Halioglobus japonicus: one gene and its partners. The protein of the gene in region 1 interacts with the protein of each later gene in a pairwise test. Links are inferred from orthologs where the notes say so. Each region holds a gene or a part of one and is shown in the gene's direction. Other genes may lie near its edges. The genes, in order: rho, hfq and BST95_RS18615.

Evidence for each region.
Region 2: the proteins of rho (region 1) and hfq interact in binary tests that used the Escherichia coli proteins (3 or more experiments, as listed by UniProt). The link is inferred for Halioglobus japonicus from one-to-one orthologs.
Region 3: the proteins of rho (region 1) and BST95_RS18615 interact in binary tests that used the Escherichia coli proteins (3 or more experiments, as listed by UniProt). The link is inferred for Halioglobus japonicus from one-to-one orthologs.

The regions. Positions count from the first base shown.
Region 1 is NZ_CP019450.1:1,350,629-1,357,015, reverse strand. The notes cover bases 2,183-5,077. They hold rho (transcription termination factor Rho), read left to right. Parts: upstream 2,183-2,943; coding sequence 2,944-4,212; downstream 4,213-5,077. Other genes in these bases: ppk2 (polyphosphate kinase 2), read left to right, coding at 2,183-2,764. Also shown: BST95_RS20375 (dihydrolipoyl dehydrogenase family protein), read right to left, coding at 1-523; BST95_RS20370 (TVP38/TMEM64 family protein), read right to left, coding at 535-1,359; thioredoxin TrxA, read left to right, coding at 1,532-1,858; more of ppk2, read left to right, coding at 1,865-2,182; BST95_RS06450 (molybdopterin molybdotransferase MoeA), read right to left, coding at 5,888-6,387. UniProt on the Escherichia coli protein: Facilitates transcription termination by a mechanism that involves Rho binding to the nascent RNA, activation of Rho's RNA-dependent ATPase activity, and release of the mRNA from the DNA template.
Region 2 is NZ_CP019450.1:117,999-124,030, reverse strand. Bases 23-2,695 are described here. They hold hfq (RNA chaperone Hfq), read left to right. Parts: upstream 23-1,071; coding sequence 1,072-1,320; downstream 1,321-2,695. Other genes in these bases: miaA (tRNA (adenosine(37)-N6)-dimethylallyltransferase MiaA), read left to right, coding at 23-920. Also shown: more of miaA, read left to right, coding at 1-22; protease modulator HflC, read left to right, coding at 3,974-4,849; BST95_RS00565 (CCDC90 family protein), read left to right, coding at 4,928-5,197; BST95_RS00560 (DUF2065 domain-containing protein), read left to right, coding at 5,340-5,507; BST95_RS00555 (ATP phosphoribosyltransferase regulatory subunit), read left to right, coding at 5,528-6,032. UniProt on the Escherichia coli protein: RNA chaperone that binds small regulatory RNA (sRNAs) and mRNAs to facilitate mRNA translational regulation in response to envelope stress, environmental stress and changes in metabolite concentrations.
Region 3 is NZ_CP019450.1:3,949,864-3,956,135, forward strand. Bases 1,554-4,333 are described here. They hold BST95_RS18615 (YhbY family RNA-binding protein), read left to right. Parts: upstream 1,554-2,677; coding sequence 2,678-2,989; downstream 2,990-4,333. Other genes in these bases: ftsH (ATP-dependent zinc metalloprotease FtsH), read right to left, coding at 1,554-1,834; rlmE (23S rRNA (uridine(2552)-2'-O)-methyltransferase RlmE), read right to left, coding at 1,959-2,585; BST95_RS18620 (hypothetical protein), read left to right, coding at 3,076-3,417; BST95_RS18625 (spondin domain-containing protein), read right to left, coding at 3,685-4,257. Outside these bases: more of ftsH, read right to left, coding at 1-1,553; BST95_RS18630 (YSC84-related protein), read left to right, coding at 4,430-4,954; transcription elongation factor GreA, read right to left, coding at 5,095-5,571; carB (carbamoyl-phosphate synthase large subunit), read right to left, coding at 5,568-6,272.

The DNA.
Region 1 (6,387 bases):
CGGTGAACGCAGCTTCGACCACGTCAGAGACCTCGCTGTCCTCGCGCGGCAGCAGGCGAGAGCCGCGGGTGGCGATACTCACTGATGCGCCGAGGCGGGCAAAGGCCTGAGCCAACTCACAGCCGATGGGGCCACCGCCCAGCACCAGCAGGCGTTCGGGCAACTGTTCCAGCTCCCAGACGGTATCTGAGGTCAGGTACCCCACGTCCTCAAGCCCGGGAATATCCGGCACCCGGGGCCTGCCACCGGTGGCGACGACAATGTTTCGCGCGGCAATGCGGTCGCCGTTCACCTCCACTTCCCACGGAGATACAAGCTGGGCCTCGCCCTGAACACAGTCGACACCAAGACCGGTGAAACGCTCTACCGAGTCGTGTGGTTCGATAGTCGCTATCACCGAGCGCACTCGGCTCATGACGTCTGCAAAGCGCACCTGAACGTCCATCGGCACCAGACCAAACTCGCTGGCGCGCTGGGCGTAATGGGCCATGCGCGCCGAGCGAATCAGCGCTTTGCTGGGCACGCACCCGGTGTTCAGACAATCGCCCCCATGCGGTCGCGCTCGACCAGGGTCACCTTCGCCCGCACAGTAGCAGCAATCAGGGCCGAGACGAGCCCCGCGGACCCGGCGCCAATCACCACCATATTGGTATCGAACGACTTCGGTTTATCCCACTTGGCAAGCGCCCGGCGATTCTGCAGTGCATTGAGCGTCCGCCGCGCGAGCAGTGGGAACACGCCCAACAGGGCAAAGGAAATCAGCAGCGGCGCAGACACAATGCCGGCCAGCGAATCCAGTTGCCCCAACTGGGTTCCCGCGTTCACGTAGACCGCCGTGGCCGGCAACATGCCCAGCTGCGATACCCAGTAATAACGCCAGGTGCCAATGGGTAGTAAGCCCATGGCAAGATTGATCACGAAAAACGGAAACAGCGGCACCAGGCGCAGGCCAAACAGGTAGAAGGCACCGTCTTTGGCAAACCCCTCATTCACCGGCCGTAACTGCTGCCCAAAGCGCTGCTGCACCCAGTCGCGCAGTAGCGTACGGGAGATCAGGAAGGCAATGGTGGCACCGATGCTGCTGCCAAAAGACACCAGCACCAAGGCGTACCAGAAGCCGAACAGCGCGCCGCCCGCCAGGGTCATGACCGCAGCCCCGGGTATCGACAAGCCCGTCACGGCCACATAGAGGCCGAAGTATAGGGCGCCCGCGAGGAGCGGATTGGCCGCGTACCAGCTCCGCAGTTCACCCATTTTGCCCTGCACCCAGGACAGCTGCAGGTACTGCCCCAGATCCAGGCCGAACCAGGCTATGAATGCCGCGACAATAATGCCCAGCAACAGTTGTTTTTTATTCAAGACGCCCCCATAAAGATCGCAAGAGTATAGCCAGCTGTGTTTATAACATAGGGCAATTAGAGCATTACGAAAAACTCTGGATGCGCTGCTTGTGCCGCTACGGGTGGCTGGCTATGATGACCGACGTCAAAACTACGCGGGGCCAGGCCTCGCAGATCAACCGGAGAACACAATGTCAGACCAGATCGTACACGTTACCGACGCATCATTTGATGCCGAAGTCCTCAATTCCGATATCCCCGTGCTGGTGGATTTCTGGGCCGAATGGTGCGGTCCCTGCAAAATGATTGCGCCCGTGCTGGACGAAATCGCGGCCGAGTACGAAGGCAAGCTGAAGATTGCCAAAGTGGACGTGGACGCCAACCCGGAAATTCCGCCCAAGTTCGGCATCCGCGGCATCCCCACGCTGATCGTCTTCAAAGGCGGTAACGCTGAAGCCACCAAAGTGGGTGCCCTGTCCAAGTCACAGCTCACCGAGTTCATCCAGGAAGTGGTATAGCCCGGGATGACCTCTCGCACGGCGCCTTCATCCAGACCCGCGCGCCGTGCGATCAATCCCCAGGCCATAGCGCGCGACGCGCTGCACCCCGGCCTCGCTGAGCAGATGCTCAGCAGCAAAGACATCATCGCCCACTTTGCCAGCGACCAGCACCCCTACGCTGACCGACTCCGCAAGAAGGCCTACGAATCGCATCTCCAGTTGCTGCAGATCGAATTGCTCAAGGCGCAGCGCTGGGCCATCGCCACAGAGCAGAAAATCGTTATCCTGTTTGAGGGCCGCGATGCCGCCGGCAAAGGTGGCACCATCAAGCGCTTTGTCGAGCATCTCAATCCGCGTCACACCCACGTGGTCGCCCTGAACAAGCCCACCCCCGAGGAACAGGGCCAGTGGTATTTCCAGCGCTACATCCGCCACTTTCCCAGCAACGGTCATATCGCGCTGTTTGATCGCAGCTGGTACAACCGCGCCGGGGTCGAGCGGGTAATGGATTTTTGCACTCAGGAGCAGTATCAGGAATTTATGCTGCAGGCGCCTGCACTGGAACTCATGATGGTTCGCAGCGACATCCACCTGTTCAAGTTCTGGCTGACCGTTGGCCAGGAAGAGCAGCAAGCGCGGTTCAATAAACGTCGCCAGGATCCGCTGAAGCAGTGGAAGCTGTCTCCTATCGACGAGGCGGCCCAAAGCCGCTGGGATGACTATACCCAGGCAAAAGAAGATATGTTTTTTTATACCGATACGGCCCACGCGCCCTGGACGATTGTGAAATCCTCAGACAAAAAACGCGCCCGCATCGCCTGCCTGCAACACTTTCTGAGCTCACTGGAATACCCGGAAAAGCGTGACGATTTGCTCCATATGGACCCGCTTATCGTCGGTCAGAGCGAATACGCCATCGGCTAAAAAACGATCTAAAATAGCTATAGACGCCCTTACCGACCCGTGCTACATTTTGGTCTGTCGCACACTTCTGTGCAGCAATAAAAACTCTGCTACTCAACTTTTTAGCTTCACCCGGCCGGCAGCAGCCGCGCGCATGTATCTAATTCTTTTTCCTTTCACGCCTCTATTGCATCGCATTTATGAATCTTACTGATCTGAAGAACAAACCCACCCAGGAACTCATCGATATTGCCAAGGAGATGGGCATTGAAAACATGGCCCGCTCACGGAAGCAGGACATCATCTTTGCCATTCTCAAGCGACACGCCAAAAGCGGTGAAGATATCTACGGTGACGGTGTATTGGAAATTCTCCAGGACGGCTTCGGCTTCCTGCGCAGCGCTGACAGCTCTTACCTGGCTGGCCCCGACGACATTTATGTCTCGCCGAGCCAGATCCGCCGCTTCAACTTGCGCACCGGCGACACCATTTCCGGCAAGATTCGCCCGCCGAAAGATTCCGAGCGCTACTTCGCATTGCTCAAGGTTGGCGAGGTTAACTTCAGTAAACCTGAACAATCCAAGAACAAGATCCTGTTCGAAAACCTGACGCCGCTGTTCCCGGATGAGCGCCTGACTCTTGAAAAGGGCAACGGCAGCTCCGAGGACCTCACCGGCCGCATCATCGACCTGGTGGCCCCGATTGGTAAAGGCCAGCGTGGCCTGTTAGTAGCACCGCCCAAGGCCGGTAAAACCATCATGATGCAGAACATCGCCCAGGCGATTATCAGCAACAACCCTGAGTGCTACATCATCGTACTGCTGATCGACGAGCGTCCCGAAGAAGTGACAGAGATGCAGCGCTCTGTCGGTGCCCGCGGTGCCGAGGTCGTTGCGTCGACCTTCGATGAGCCACCCTCGCGCCACGTGCAGGTGGCGGATATGGTTATCGAAAAGGCCAAGCGCCTGGTGGAGCACAAGCGTGACGTTGTGATCCTGCTCGACTCCATCACCCGTCTGGCACGTGCGTACAACACGGTTATCCCCTCGTCCGGCAAGGTACTTACCGGTGGTGTAGACGCCCACGCTCTGGAACGCCCCAAGCGCTTCTTTGGCGCCGCGCGGAACATCGAGGAAGGCGGCAGCCTGTCCATCATCGCTACCGCCCTGATCAATACCGGCTCCAAAATGGACGAGGTGATTTACGAGGAGTTCAAGGGCACCGGTAACATGGAACTGCATCTGGATCGCAAGGTGGCTGAAAAGCGCGTGTATCCCGCAATCAACATCCGCTCTTCCGGCACTCGCCGCGAAGAACTGCTGACCGGCGATGAAGAACTGCAGCGCATGTGGATCCTGCGCAAGCTGCTGCACGGCATGGAAGATCTGCCCGCGGTGGAATTCCTGATCGACAAGCTCAAGGACACCAAGACCAACGACGAGTTCTTCCTGTCCATGAAGCGCAAGTGACGTTGCCCTCGGCAATGTCATCCCTGCGAAGGCAGGGATCCAGGGGTTCTGCAGTCATAGATCATCTCGAACCAGACAATTAATCAAAGAGCCGGTTCAATTCCCGATGAATACTTGTTCTTTGTCCAAAAGGCCAGTGAATTCCCGCCTGCGCGGGAATGACGGGGAGCAGAAATGAAATACAAAGACCTCCGCGACTTTATTGCCGAGCTTGAACAGCGCGGCGAGCTGGTGCGCATTACCGCGGAGGTCGACCCTAATCTTGAGATGACGGAAATCGCCGACCGCACCCTGCGGGCCGGCGGTCCGGCGCTGCTGTTCGAAAATCCCAAGGGGTTCGACACACCGGTGCTGGCCAACCTGTTCGGCACCGAGCAGCGGGTGGCACTGGGCATGGGTGGAGAGAATGTCACCGCCCTGCGCGAGATCGGGGAGCTACTGGCCTATCTACGCCAACCGGACCCCCCAAAGGCTTTCGCGACCTGGCCGACAAGGCCCCGGTACTCAAAAAAGTCCTCAACATGGGCCCGAAGATGGTCCGCAACCCACCCTGCCAGTATCACGCCAAGCAGGGCGACGAAGTCGATCTGTATCAACTGCCGATCCAGACCTGCTGGCCCGGCGATGCGGGCCCGCTGGTCACCTGGCCGCTGGTGATTACCCGCGGTCCCGATAAGGAACGCCAGAATCTCGGCATTTACCGCATGCAGTTGATCGGCAAAAACAAGCTGATCATGCGCTGGCTCTCGCACCGCGGTGGCGCTCTGGACTATCGCGAATGGCAATTGAAGCACCCGGGCAAACGCTACCCTGTGGCGATTGCCCTGGGCGCAGATCCGGCCACGACGCTGGGAGCGGTAACGCCTATTCCTGACCCGGTGTCTGAGTACGCTTTCGCCGGCCTGCTGCGGGGTTCCAAAACCGAGCTAGCAGAGTGCTTCACACCACTATGCAGGGAACACGGCCTGCAGGTACCCGCCAGCGCAGAGTACATACTCGAAGGCTATCTGGAACCCGGAGAAGAGGCCGACGAGGGCCCCTTTGGCGATCACACCGGCTACTATAACGAAGTCGAGCGCTTCCCGGTATTTACCGTTGAGGCGATTACGCACCGCGAAGATCCCATATACCACAGTACCTACACTGGCAGACCGCCCGATGAACCGGCCGTACTCGGCGTCGCCCTGAACGAAGTCTTCGTGCCGCTGCTGCAGAAGCAGTTTCCCGAGATCGTGGACTTCTACCTGCCGCCCGAGGGCTGCTCCTATCGGATGGCCGTCGTCACCATGCGCAAGGAATATCCCGGCCACGCCAAACGGATCATGCTCGGCGTGTGGTCATTCCTGCGCCAGTTCATGTACACCAAGTTTGTCATCGTCACCGATGAAGACGTGAATGCCCGCGACTGGAAAGACGTGATCTGGGCCATGACCACGCGCATGGACCCGCAGCGCGACAGCGTATTCATCGAGAACACCCCCATCGACTATCTGGATTTCGCGTCACCTGTGGCTGGCCTTGGCTCCAAGGTGGGCTTTGATGCGACCAACAAGTGGCCAGGAGAAACCGACCGCGAATGGGGTGAGCCGATTGCCATGGACCAGGCCGTAAAAGACCGGGTCGACGAGCTATGGGACGAGCTGGGCATCTCCTGACCGCCCCAGCTCGACAGACCTCACAAATCCAACAACAAGACCTCGACCTCATCACCAGGGGCAACCGTTGTCCCCACAGGAATGACCGCCAGGGCATTGCTGTAACTGACAGAACTCAACACGCCTGAACTCTGGTTGGAGAGGCGCTTTGCAACCAGGCCAGTGCTGTCTCGCTCGACAATCACCCGCAGGTAATCCTGCCTGCTACCGGCACGCTTGACGGCAAAGTCGGCCCGCGCCACCAGCGAGGGTGCGGGCGCTTCCGCCAGGCCCTGCATACGCTGCAGAAAAGGTCTTGCCACCAGTTGAAAGGTGACAAATACCGATGTGGGGTTGCCGGGCAGCCCAATAAACGGCGTGTCACCGATGCGGCCAAAGGCCAGGGGCTTGCCGGGCTTAATGGCGAGTTTCCACAGCGACAGTGCACCAAGGCGCTCTACCTGTCCTTTCACGTGGTCTTCTTCGCCAACGGAAACGCCGCCAGAGGTGATAACCACATCGGCGCGCTGTGCCGCAGCCT
Region 2 (6,032 bases), 1.2 Mb from region 1 along the record:
TCGCGCTCTGCGAGCAGCTCAACTGTGAGTTGGTCAGTGTTGACTCCGCGCTCGTGTACCGTGGGTTGGACATCGGCAGTGCCAAGCCGGATTATCCGCATCATCTCGTGGATATCCGTGACCCGGCTGACCCGTACTCCGCAGCAGACTTTGCGGCCGATGCCAACCGCCTGGCCGTGGAGATCACCAGCCGCGGGAAAATTCCGCTGCTGGTCGGCGGTACGATGCTGTACTTCAAAGCGTTTCTCGAGCCCATGGCGGACATGCCGCCCGCAGACCCAGCCATTCGCGCAAGCATTGAGGCAGAGGCGACAGAGCATGGCTGGCCCCATATTCACGCCGAGCTAGCCAAGGTCGACCCAGCCGCTGCGGCACGCATCCACCCCAATCATTCCCAGCGTCTGGCGCGGGCGCTCGAGGTGTACCGCGCCACCGGAAAGCCCATGTCAGAGTGGCATGAGTTGCACCAAAATAGTGCGCCAGTACCGGCCGACACCTACGACATTAAACAGCTGGTCATCTGCCCCACAGACCGCGCCGTGCTCCACCAGCGGATCGCGCTGCGCTATGAGCTGATGATGCAGGCGGGCTTTCTGGACGAAGTCAAAGCACTCCAGGAGCGGGGTGATCTCACGTCCGATTTGCCAGCGTTGAGGGCCGTGGGGTATCGCCAGCTGTGGGAGCATCTCGAAGGACAAACCAATCTGGAAGAGGCGGTCGAAAAAGGCATCGCCGCGACACGCCAATTGGCCAAGCGCCAGCTCACCTGGCTGCGCAAATGGCCCGATCTTGCATGGACATACACCGATGCAGACGGGAACCTGAAGGAATTTGTATCTCCCGAGGAACCATCGCCCGACGTCTCTGGTCTCACTACTGTGGAGGCGACCTTGAACTATTTGAACATCGCCCCCATGTAGAAATCTGCGGATGCACTATAATGTGCTCAGCGGTAGTGAGGGCCCGCCCCCTCGCTGGACGTCAAGGGGTACGCAAGTACGACACCAGCGCGGGCAGAAGGCCAGTTTTTAATTTTTTTCGGCTCGAGTTGAGCCTGCTAGGAGAGATCCCATGTCAAAAGGGCATACCCTACAAGACCCTTACCTGAATATTCTGCGTAAGGAACGTGTACCTGTATCCATTTACCTGGTGAATGGCATTAAGTTGCAGGGCCAGATTGAGTCCTTCGACCAGTTTGTCGTGCTGCTGAAGAACACCGTCAGTCAGATGGTTTACAAGCATGCGATTTCTACCGTTGTTCCCAGCCGCGTGGTGCGCCTGCCCATGCAGCATCCGCCGGAAGAGGGCGGTGACAGCTAAGAACGCCGGCCGCGGTTGTCAGCGCAGCCGCCCCCCGATTCTCCGCTGCGGGAAAGACTCCCGAGGTAAATTTGTTTTTTGATCGACCCGAGTCCGGGGAACGCGCTGTGCTCGTTCACCTCAACCTCGACAGCGAATCCGAGCGGGAAGACCCCCGCGAATTTGAAGAACTCGTGCTCTCCGCAGGAGGGGACCCTGCTGCCTACATTATGGGCTCGCGCAGTGCCCCCATCCCGGCACCTTTGTCGGCGCCGGCAAGCTGGAAGAAATTTGTGACGAAGTCGCCCTGCACGAGGCCGAGGTGGTGATGTTTAACCACAGCCTCAGCCCCAGCCAGGAACGCAATCTCGAGCAGGAGCTCAAGTGCCGGGTGCTCGACCGCACCGGTCTCATTCTCGATATTTTTGCCCAACGCGCTCGTACCCACGAGGGTAAATTGCAGGTTGAACTCGCCCAGTTACAGCATATGAGCACGCGCCTGGTCCGCGGCTGGACCCACCTCGAGCGCCAGAAGGGCGGTATTGGCCTGCGCGGCCCGGGTGAAACCCAGCTCGAAACCGACCGACGCCTGCTGCGGGTGCGTATCAAGTCGATTACCGCGCGTCTCGAAAAAGTGCGCAAGCAACGCGACCAGGGTCGCCGCTCGCGCAAGCGCCAGGAAATCCCCACCGTGTCACTGGTCGGCTACACCAACGCCGGCAAATCGACACTGTTTAACTACATTACACAGAGCGGTGTGTACGCCGCCGACCAGCTCTTCGCCACCCTGGATCCCACCCTGCGTCGCCTGGAGCTTGAGAATGTGGGCCCGGTTGTGTTGGCCGATACCGTGGGCTTTATCGCCCATCTGCCCCACAAGCTGGTAGAGGCGTTCAAAGCCACACTGGAAGAAACCCTCAATGCTGACCTGCTGCTACATGTGATCGATGCAGCCAGCGACGAGCGTGAAGACAATATTTACCAGGTGCAGGACGTCCTTCATGAGATTGGCGCCGACGAAATACCGCGCCTGGAGGTGTTTAACAAACTGGATCTACTCGAGCAGCAGCCACGTATAGATCGTAATGCCGAAGGTAAACCCGAGCGGGTATGGTTAAGCGCCGCTACCGGCGATGGCGTGGAGCTGCTCCTGCAGGCCGTCAGCGAGCTGGTGGGACAAGATATGGTCAACGAAGAACTGGAACTGGCCCCCGATCAGGGCCAATTACGCGCCGCTTTTTATGCGCTAGGCGCTGTGGAGTCAGAGAACTATGCAGACGATGGCACCGCCCACCTGCAAGTACGCCTGCCCCGCGCCGATTGGAACCGTTTAATGAAGAAAGGCCCCGAGCCTTTGTTCTAACGCCTGGGTTTCAGACAAACCTGGGGTCAGGTCTTAAATTTCTCAGACATTTAAGACCTGCCCCCAGGTTTGTCTGAGAAATCAGAGACCTGACCCCAGGGTTTTAAAATTTGGTAGACTCATTCGACTTTGGATTAAGGAGTTGCAACATGGCCTGGAATGAACCGGGTGGCGGTAACAACAAGGGACCCAACGACCCATGGGGTGGTGGGAACCAGGGGCCGCCGGATCTTGATGAAGCGCTGAAGAAGCTGCAGGAAAAACTGGGCGGCATGTTCGGTGGCGGTTCATCGTCGCGCGGCGGTGGCAGCGGGGGTTTCCCCTGGGCGGCCATGGTGATTGTGGCTGTGGTAGGCCTGCTGCTGTGGGGCCTGCTGGGCTTCTACCAGGTCGACCAGCAGGAGCGTGCCGTGGTGCTGCGCTTTGGTAAGTATCACGACACCCGCCAGCCAGGCCTGCGTTGGAACCCGCCGGGTATCGACGAAGTGATCAAAATCAACACCACCAAGGTTCGCGCCTCTACGCTCAGCGAGACCATGCTCACCCAGGACGAGAACATTGTCGAGGTGAAGCTCTCCCTGCAGTACGTGATCGACGATCCCACCAGGTTCGTGCTGAAAGTGCGCGATCCGGAGCGCTCGCTGCAGCACGCCGCGCAAAGTGCCCTGCGTCATGTCGTGGGCGGCACCAGCATGGACCTGGTGCTCACCGAGGGCCGTGCCAAGATCGGTATCGATGTGAAGCAGCGCCTGCAGGAATACCTGAACTTGTATGAAACAGGCATCCTGGTATCCACCGTGAACGTTGACGATTCCAAGCCCCCAGCCAGGTTGAGGCCGCGTTTAACGACGTGATCAAGGCCCGTGAGGACGAGGAGCGCGTGAAGAACGAAGCCCAGGCCTACGCCAACGCGGTGGTCCCTGAGGCCCGCGGTCAGGCCCAGCGCCAGGTGGAAGAAGCCAGCGCTTACAAGGAGCAGGTTATCGCCAACGCAGAAGGTGAGGCAGACCGCTTTAACAAGCTTCTGACGGAATACCAGAAAGCGCCAGAGGTAACCCGCGAGCGCCTGTACCTCGATGCGGTACAGGGCGTCTACACCAATACCAGCAAGGTCATGGTCGATGTCGAAGGAGGCAACAACATGATGTACCTGCCGCTGGACAAGCTTGCCGAGCAGAGCCAGAGCCGCAGCGCCGGTGGGGCCACCATTGATTCCGCCACTCTGCGTGAGCTCACTAACCAGGTGACTGAGCAGCTGCGTCGCGATGCGGCCGCCGCCGGAAGTTCCAGCCGTCGGGGAGGGCGCTAATCATGTCTAATCGCAATATGATCTTTATGATTCTGTTTGCCCTGGTGATCTTCGTGGGCAGCAAATCCGTTTACGTAATCAAGGAAACCGAGCGCGGCGTACTGCTCAAGTTCGGTGAGGTGGTCAACCCGGATATTCAACCCGGTCTACACTTCAAAGTGCCGTTCGTGAACAACGTGCGCAAGTTTGATGGCCGCGTACTCACAGTGGATTCCCAGCCAGAGCCATTCTTCACCCAGGAGAAAAAAGCCCTGATCGTGGATTCTTACGCCAAGTTCCGCGTGTCTGACACCACCAAGTTCTACACCGCCACCAACGGTGAAGAAGCCCGGGCCATGGGCCTGCTGGCGCAGCGGATTAACGACGGCCTGCGTAACCAGGTGGCTGTGCGCACCATTCAGGAAGTGGTTTCCGGTGAGCGCGACGAGCTCATGGAAGACCTGGCCAACGACCTGCGCGACGTGGTGAAAACCGAACTCGGTGTTGAACTGGTCGACGTGCGCGTGAAGCAGATCGACCTGCCTCGCGACGTATCCGATTCCGTATACCGACGGATGAATGCCGAGCGTGAGAAGGAGGCCCGTGAGCATCGCGCCCAGGGTCAGGAACTGGCCGAGGGTATTCGCGCAGCGGCCGACCGCGAGGTCACCGTTATCGCGGCGAACGCCTACCGCGACGCGGAGCAGATTCGCGGTAACGGTGATGCCGAGGCCACGCGTATCTACGCCGAATCCTTTAACCAGGACCCGGAGTTCTACTCCTTCACTCGCAGCCTCAAGGCCTACCAGGAATCCTTCCAGGGCCAGGGCGACGTGCTGCTGGTGCAGCCCGATAGCGAGTTCTTCCGCTACTTGAAGGATTCTTCAGGCGGGAAATGATCCTTGCACAGAGTGGTCCATTCTGATGTTCCATCGTGAGCGGGAATTGGACTACTCTGTACGATCCGGGGGTTTTCCATGGCCACAACGACATTTGATACACTGAAGTCTGCCCGCCATCGACAGGAGGCCGGCTTTAGCCGTAAACAGGCTGAAGCTCAGGGTGAAATGCTTGCTGAGGCATTCAAGATCACTATGGAAGATTTGGTGACAAGAGAATATCTGGATGCGCGCCTGGAGGCGTTCAAAGCACAGGTTGATGCCAAGTTTCGCCTCGTCATATGGGCGCAGGGTCTCACTATCGCTGTGATCGTCCTCCCCCAACTTCGCGCCTTTTTCACAGCATAATCCATTCCCTTCCAGACACCATTCTGTGGTAGCATCCCGCAGCCGTGGGATTTGTCGTTTGAGCCACAAGCGATGAAGCCGCGGTTTTTTTGTGTCTGGCCGTTTTTGAGGGGAAAAAGTGGACTTTTGGCAGGTTCTCCCGGTGGCCCTGGCACTGGTTTTTATTATTGAGGGCGCGATGCCCTTCATCAGCCCCAATCGCTGGCGCAACATGCTGGCGCTCGTGGCGCAGATGGAAGACCGCGTGATTCGCAACATCGGCCTCGGCAGCATGCTGCTGGGGGTGTTTTTGCTTTACGTTTTTAACTAGGGTTCCAGGTAGGATTCCAGATGACATCGGTTGATCGCTGGCAATTGCCAGACGGCATAGAGGAAGTGCTTCCCGCACAGGCAGCCACGGTAGAGCGCCTGCGCCGCCGCCTGCTCGATTTATTCCGGGCCTGGGGCTACGAACTGGTGATTCCGCCGCTGGTGGAATTCACCGATTCCCTGCTGATTGGCCTGGGGCAGGACCTCGACCTGCTCACCTTCAAGCTCACCGACCAGCTCTCCGGCCGCACCATGGGCGTGCGCGCGGATATCACCCCCCAGGTGGCGCGTATCGACGCCCACAGCCTGGCCCCGGAAGGGGTGTCTCGCCTGTGCTATGCCGGCTCCACCCTGCACACCCGGCCCAAGTCGCTCATGGCCTCGCGTTCGCCCATCCAGTTGGGCGCCGAGCTTTACGGAGACGACAGCCTGGCCGCCGATGTGGAGGTGATTCGCCTGATGCTGGCCACCCTCGACGCGGCCCAGCTTGAAAACACCATTACCCTGGACCTCGGCCACGTGGGCA
Region 3 (6,272 bases), 2.6 Mb from region 1 along the record:
CCGAAGTACCGTCCCAACCTGCGGGCTCACGGGGAGTGCGCCCCGCCATAATATCGTCGATCTGCTCTGAATCAATGGTTTCGTAGGTCATCAAAGCGTCGGCCATCATATGCAGCTTGTCGACGTTCTCTTCGAGGATACGCTCAGAGATGCCGTAGCACTCATCGATGATAGAGCGCACTTCCTCGTCGATCTGCTTGGCAGTTTCGTCGGACAAGGCCTGGTGCTGCTGGCCCGCGCTGCGACCCAGGAAAACCTCTTCACCGCCCTCGTCATACATCAGCGGCCCCATTTTTTCGGACAGACCCCACTTGGTGACCATCTGCCGGGCGATCTGGGTAGCCCGCTCAATGTCATTGGAGGCACCGGTGGTCACACCGTCTTTACCCAGGGTCATCTCTTCAGCGATTCGTCCGCCGAACAGACTGCAGATCTGGCTGATGATATGCCTGCGACTGTGGCTGTAGCGATCCTCCTCCGGCAGGAACATGGTCACACCGAGGGCGCGACCCCGGGGAATAATGCTCACCTTGTAGACCGGGTCGTGCTCCGGCACCAGGCGGCCAACAATAGCGTGGCCAGCCTCGTGGTAGGCCGTATTGCGCTTTTCGTCCTCGGACATAACCATGGATTTGCGCTCGGCGCCCATCATGATTTTGTCTTTGGCGAGCTCAAACTGCTGCATACCCACGGTGCGCACGTTGCCGCGCGCCGCAAACAGGGCAGCCTCGTTTACCAAGTTGGCCAGGTCAGCACCTGAAAAACCGGGCGTGCCGCGGGCAATTTTGGCGGGTTCTACATCTTCAGCCAGGGGTACTTTGCGCATGTGCACTTTGAGGATCTGCTCGCGACCGCGGATATCCGGCAGGCCCACAACCACCTGGCGGTCGAAACGCCCCGGGCGCAGTAACGCAGGGTCAAGCACATCAGGTCGGTTGGTTGCGGCGATGACGATCACGCCGTCATTCATCTCAAACCCGTCCATTTCAACGAGCAGCTGGTTTAGGGTCTGCTCGCGCTCATCGTGTCCACCACCGAGACCCGCGCCGCGATGACGACCGACCGCATCGATTTCGTCGATGAAAATAATACAGGGCGATTGCTTTTTGGCCTGGTCGAACATGTCACGCACCCGGGATGCACCGACACCGACGAACATTTCCACAAAGTCCGAACCGGAAATCGAGAAAAACGGCACTTTGGCCTCGCCCGCGATGGCCTTGGCCAGCAGGGTTTTACCGGTACCGGGTTGCCCTACCATAAGCACGCCGCGGGGGATGCGGCCGCCCAGTTTCTGGAAGCGGCTGGGGTCGCGGAGGAACTCTACCAGTTCCTGGACATCTTCCTTGGCCTCATCCACGCCAGCGACATCGGCAAAGGTCGTGGAAATCTGGTCCTCTCCCAGCAGCCTGGCCTTGCTCTTGCCAAAACTCATCGGGCCGCCACGGCCACCGCCGCCGCCCTGCATCTGGCGCATGAAGAACATGAATACCGCGATGATGATTAGAATCGGGAATGACGCCACCAGCAGCTGAGTCCAGACGCTTTGCTGCTCAGGCTTTTTGCCCTCGACGATCACATCGTGCTCCAACAGATCGTCAATCAGCTTGGGGTCTTCCACCATGGGGCGGATTGTCTCGAAGCGGCTGCCATCGCGACGCTCACCAGAAATGGTCAGGCCGTCAATGGTCACCTTCTGCACCTGGTCGCGCTGGATCTCGGTAATGAAGTCCGAGTACCCGACCTCCTCAGATGTGGCCTGGGGATTGAAGTTGTTGAATACTGACAACAACACTGCGGCTATAACGAGCCACAAAAGTAGATTTTTAACCATATCGCTCAACGATGTTTCCTGGTGTAGGTACGCACAGGGGCGGGAACTATATCACTGCCAATTTACTACAGTTGGGGTCGCCTGCCCATGTTTCAACCCCCGGTTATCTTGGGATTCACTCGTTTTACCGCCCCCTGAACCCCCTGGCCACCAGATAGACCTCGCGCGAGCGGGGCCTGGAGGCCTTGGGTTTGCGGGTCAGAACCTTGTCAAAGCTCTCCCGCGTGTCACGGAAAAGCTCGTCAAAACCTTCGCCCTGGAAGACCTTGGCCACAAATGACCCGCCTGGGGCGAGCACATTGCGCGCCATATCCAGTGCCAACTCGACCAGATACATGGACCTGGGCTGATCTACGGCTGTCACACCGCTCATATTAGGTGCCATATCAGAAACCACCAGATCGACCGGCGCATCGCCAATGGCGGCGAGGATCTCCTCAAAAACGGCTTCCTCGGTGAAATCGCCCTGGATGAATTCCACCCCGGCCAGGTTATCCATGTGCAAGATATCCGATGCCACAACGCGACCGTTGTGGCCTACCAGGTCAGCCGCCACCTGCGACCAGCCACCGGGGGCGCTACCCAGATCCACCACGGTCATACCGGGGCGGATCAGGCGGTCTTTTTCCTGTAATTCCAGTAATTTGTAGCAGGCCCGGCTGCGATAGCCCTCGCGCTGCGCCTGCTGCACGTAGGGATCGTCGCGGTGCTCCTTGAGCCACGCCTTACTGGAGGATTTTTTCTTGGCCATAAATAAGGTCTATAGTGGGTGTTTCGGGTCAAGGGGCCCTTGTGTACAATGCGCGTCCCTTTAATCAGCGACTATTGTACAGCGGAATCACCATGAGCAAGAAAAGCAATCAGGACATCAGGCAACTGCGCGCCATCGGGCACAAACTCAAGCCCGTGGTGACTGTCGCCGGCAATGGCCTGTCTGATGGCGTGGTGATGGAAGTTGAGCGGGCCCTGGACCAACACGAGCTGATCAAGATCAAACTGGCCGTCGGTGGCAAAGACGCCAAAACGGCGGTCGGTGAAGAACTTTGCGATCGCACCGGTGCGGAAGTTGTGCAGCGCATCGGCAACATCATTCTGGTATTGCGTCGCAGCGCAGAGCCCGACCCGCGCTTGTCCAACCTGTTACGTCCACTTTAATCCCACTTCGGCCAGATTCATAGGTATTGCCAGCGGCGCTGATTTCGCTAAGATGGAGTAAACCCATCGCGGAGGGGCGCCACGACATGGGGACACTACTCGAGTTTCCTTCTCAGCAGGCTCAGGGCCTCGCTTTTCTCGACCGGCAGATTCGCCAACTTCTACTCGCCAAGGGCGCCGACGATGATCTCGTCGAATTCGCCGCCACAGAACTTACCCGCATTTACAGTCGCATCAGCGAAAGTGAGCAGTACAGCATCGGGATTCAACTGCCCCCGGGACTGGACGAACACGACCGCAATGCCCTCCAGGTCGAGATCAATGCGGGCCTGGAAACAATCCGCGGCGAAAATCACGGCTTAATGGTAGAACTGGTGGCTCAGTTAGTGCTCACCAAGGTGCAACTGTTCGAACTCAGCCGTCGCTAGGGCCCCAGCGCTCCCATAGCATCAGGATGAACGGTGCGAAGGCAGCCAATGCCAGGCCCGACGTGAAACATCAGAAGTTTAGGTTGCCGCCCCCTGACTCTGCCATTGGCCCCCGCTGACGGTCCGAGTGAATGACGGACAACATCTCGAGGCCCGGTCTAGCCGCTTTATGACGACTCGTGCGACCGGGTTGCGCCAATCGTAGGTTACCGGGCTCAACGTGCCCTCACCCAGATCGTGGAAGCCATTGCTGACGTGTACGAAACCCTAATCATCCGGGGCGGGGTCGCTGCCCGGCTCACCGCTACAGGTAGGGCCAGGAATGTTGGCGCAATCCTGATCGTTCGCTTCGGTACCCGCATTATACGCCGGCACCATGTAGGTCAGTTTGCCAGCGGTGGGCAGTCGCGCACCATTGACGGCCATATAGGTATCGTTGGTCGGCAGCAGCATGGCCACGACAGAGAAGAACTTCTCCTGGCCTGTTGCCATTACCGTGGTAGTCACAGATTGACCGGGGCCAAGCAGTCCATCAATCGTGGTGGAATGGGCCACCCGATTGCCCAGCTCAGCGACTACGCCTGAGGTATCACCACCTTCGGCCAGGCTCTCAAAGCCAGGGCTGGCGGGCTCGCCGATCGAGAACATCATGGCGGAGCCGCGGTGAGTAGCCACCAATTGCGGCGTAAAGCTCTGTGCCTGGGTCAGGTTGGTAATGGTCACCTCATAGAGTGTACCGGCAAATCCGGTAAATCCGGCAAATATCGCGTCCAGCTCCTGCGCCTGCGCCTGAGTGGCGGCCAGAGCCAGGGACATTGCTGCCATTTTCATTTTTGTCATGGTGCTGCTTCCTACTGTTAGTGGGTTCAACACCGAATTCGCGCCGGACACCCGAAAAGTTACATGCGTAAAAAAATTTCTCTCCCCTGGCCAGGGGAGCGCATTGGACAAATCGCGCTGGGTGTACGATGTTAATAACAACACCACTCCGGAACCGTGAGGAACACGCCCAATGACCCAGAACTTTAAGACACTTATTGCAGCCGCAATCCTCTTAATGCTGTCACTGCAGACGGCCCAGGCTGACGAATACAACGACGCGAAGAAAACCTTCATCAACGCCGGTGAAAGTGCCACTTATTTCAGCAACAGTTACGGCTATGCGCTGTTTCCCACCATCGGCAAAGGCGGCATGGGCATCGGTGGCGCACACGGCAAAGGCCGGGTGTACGCTGGTGGCGCCCACGTGGGAGATACGAAAATGAGCCAACTGTCGATCGGCTGGCAGTTGGGCGGTCAGGCCTACAGCCAGGTCATCTTCTTTGAGGACAAGCGCGCCTTCGATGATTTCACCTCGGGCAACTTCGAATTCGGTGCGCAGGCCACCGCCGTGGCCATTACGGCATCGGCGGGCGCCCAGGCCAGTACCGGGGCGGCACCCAGACCAGCATTGCCGGCGGCAAGGATGACGCGTCCACTGCCTCACTGGGCTATCGCAAGGGCATGGCGGTATTCACGGTGGCCAAAGGTGGTCTGATGTATGAGGCCGCGATTGCCGGTCAGAAGTACAGCTACACCCCCAAATAGTCACAACGGCACAACAAAAAGGCCCCGGTATCGCTGATACCGGGGCCTTTTTTTGGGAGTGCTCTGGCGCATGAAAGCGCCCACGGAGCGTTAGATGTGTTGAACCTCGTCGATTTCGTATTCGACCTCACCACCCGGAGCGCGCACAACCACCACGTCACCCTCTTCCTTGCCAATAAGGGCCCTGGCAATGGGTGAACCGATGGAGATCAGGTTGTTTTTAACATCAGCCTCATCCTCACCAACGATTTTGTAGCTCAGTTCCTCGTCGGTTTCGATGTTGATCAGGCTCACGGTAGTGCCGAAAATCACCTTGCCGGTCTTGGCAATCTGGGTCACATCAATAACTTGTGCGCCGGCCAGTTTGCCCTCGATCTCCATGATACGACCTTCGGTGAAGCTCTGTTGCTCCCGAGCCGCATGATACTCAGCGTTCTCCTTGAGATCACCGTGCTCACGCGCCTCGGCAATGGCATCGGAAATCCGCGGACGCTCCACCTTCTTGAGGTGCTCAAGCTCTTCGCGTAACGCGGCTTCTCCGGCCACCGTCATCGGTACGTTGTTCATGGGTTGATTCTCCCGTGCAGGTCCTGCAGCCTGCGAACTTTCTTATCACCTTCCTCCTGCAAAGACAGGGTAATCGCCTCGGCTGCGGCAAGCGTAGTGGTGTAAAACACCCGGTGCTGCTCAGCGCTGGCGCGGATCGGGGCGGAGTCTTCAATCGCCCGACGGCCCTCGGTGGTATTGATAATAAAGTCCGCTTCGTCGTTCTTGATCATGTCAACGATGTGCGGGCGACCTTCAAGCACCTTGTTCACCCGGCGCACGTCCAGACCTGCACCTTCCAGTGCGTCAGCGGTGCCGCCGGTCGCGGCCAGGTTAAAGCCCATGCCGACCAGATCGCGGGCCACTTTCACCGCCCCGGGCTTGTCGACATCGCGCACTGAAATCAACACGGTACCGGAGGTAGGGGGCGCATCACCGCCACCCAGCTGAGCTTTGGCAAACGCGGTGGCAAAGTTTTCACCCACGCCCATCACCTCACCGGTAGAGCGCATTTCCGGGCCGAGGATCGGATCAACACCGGGGAACTTGTTAAAGGGCAGTACAGCCTCTTTCACGCTGTAATAAGGCGGCACAATCTCCTTGGTAAAGCCCTGGGATTCAAGGCTCTGGCCAGCCATGCAGCGCGCAGCCACCTGGGCCAGCGAACGGCCAATACACTTGGAGACAAACGGCACGGTACGCGAAGCGCGCGGGTTGACTTC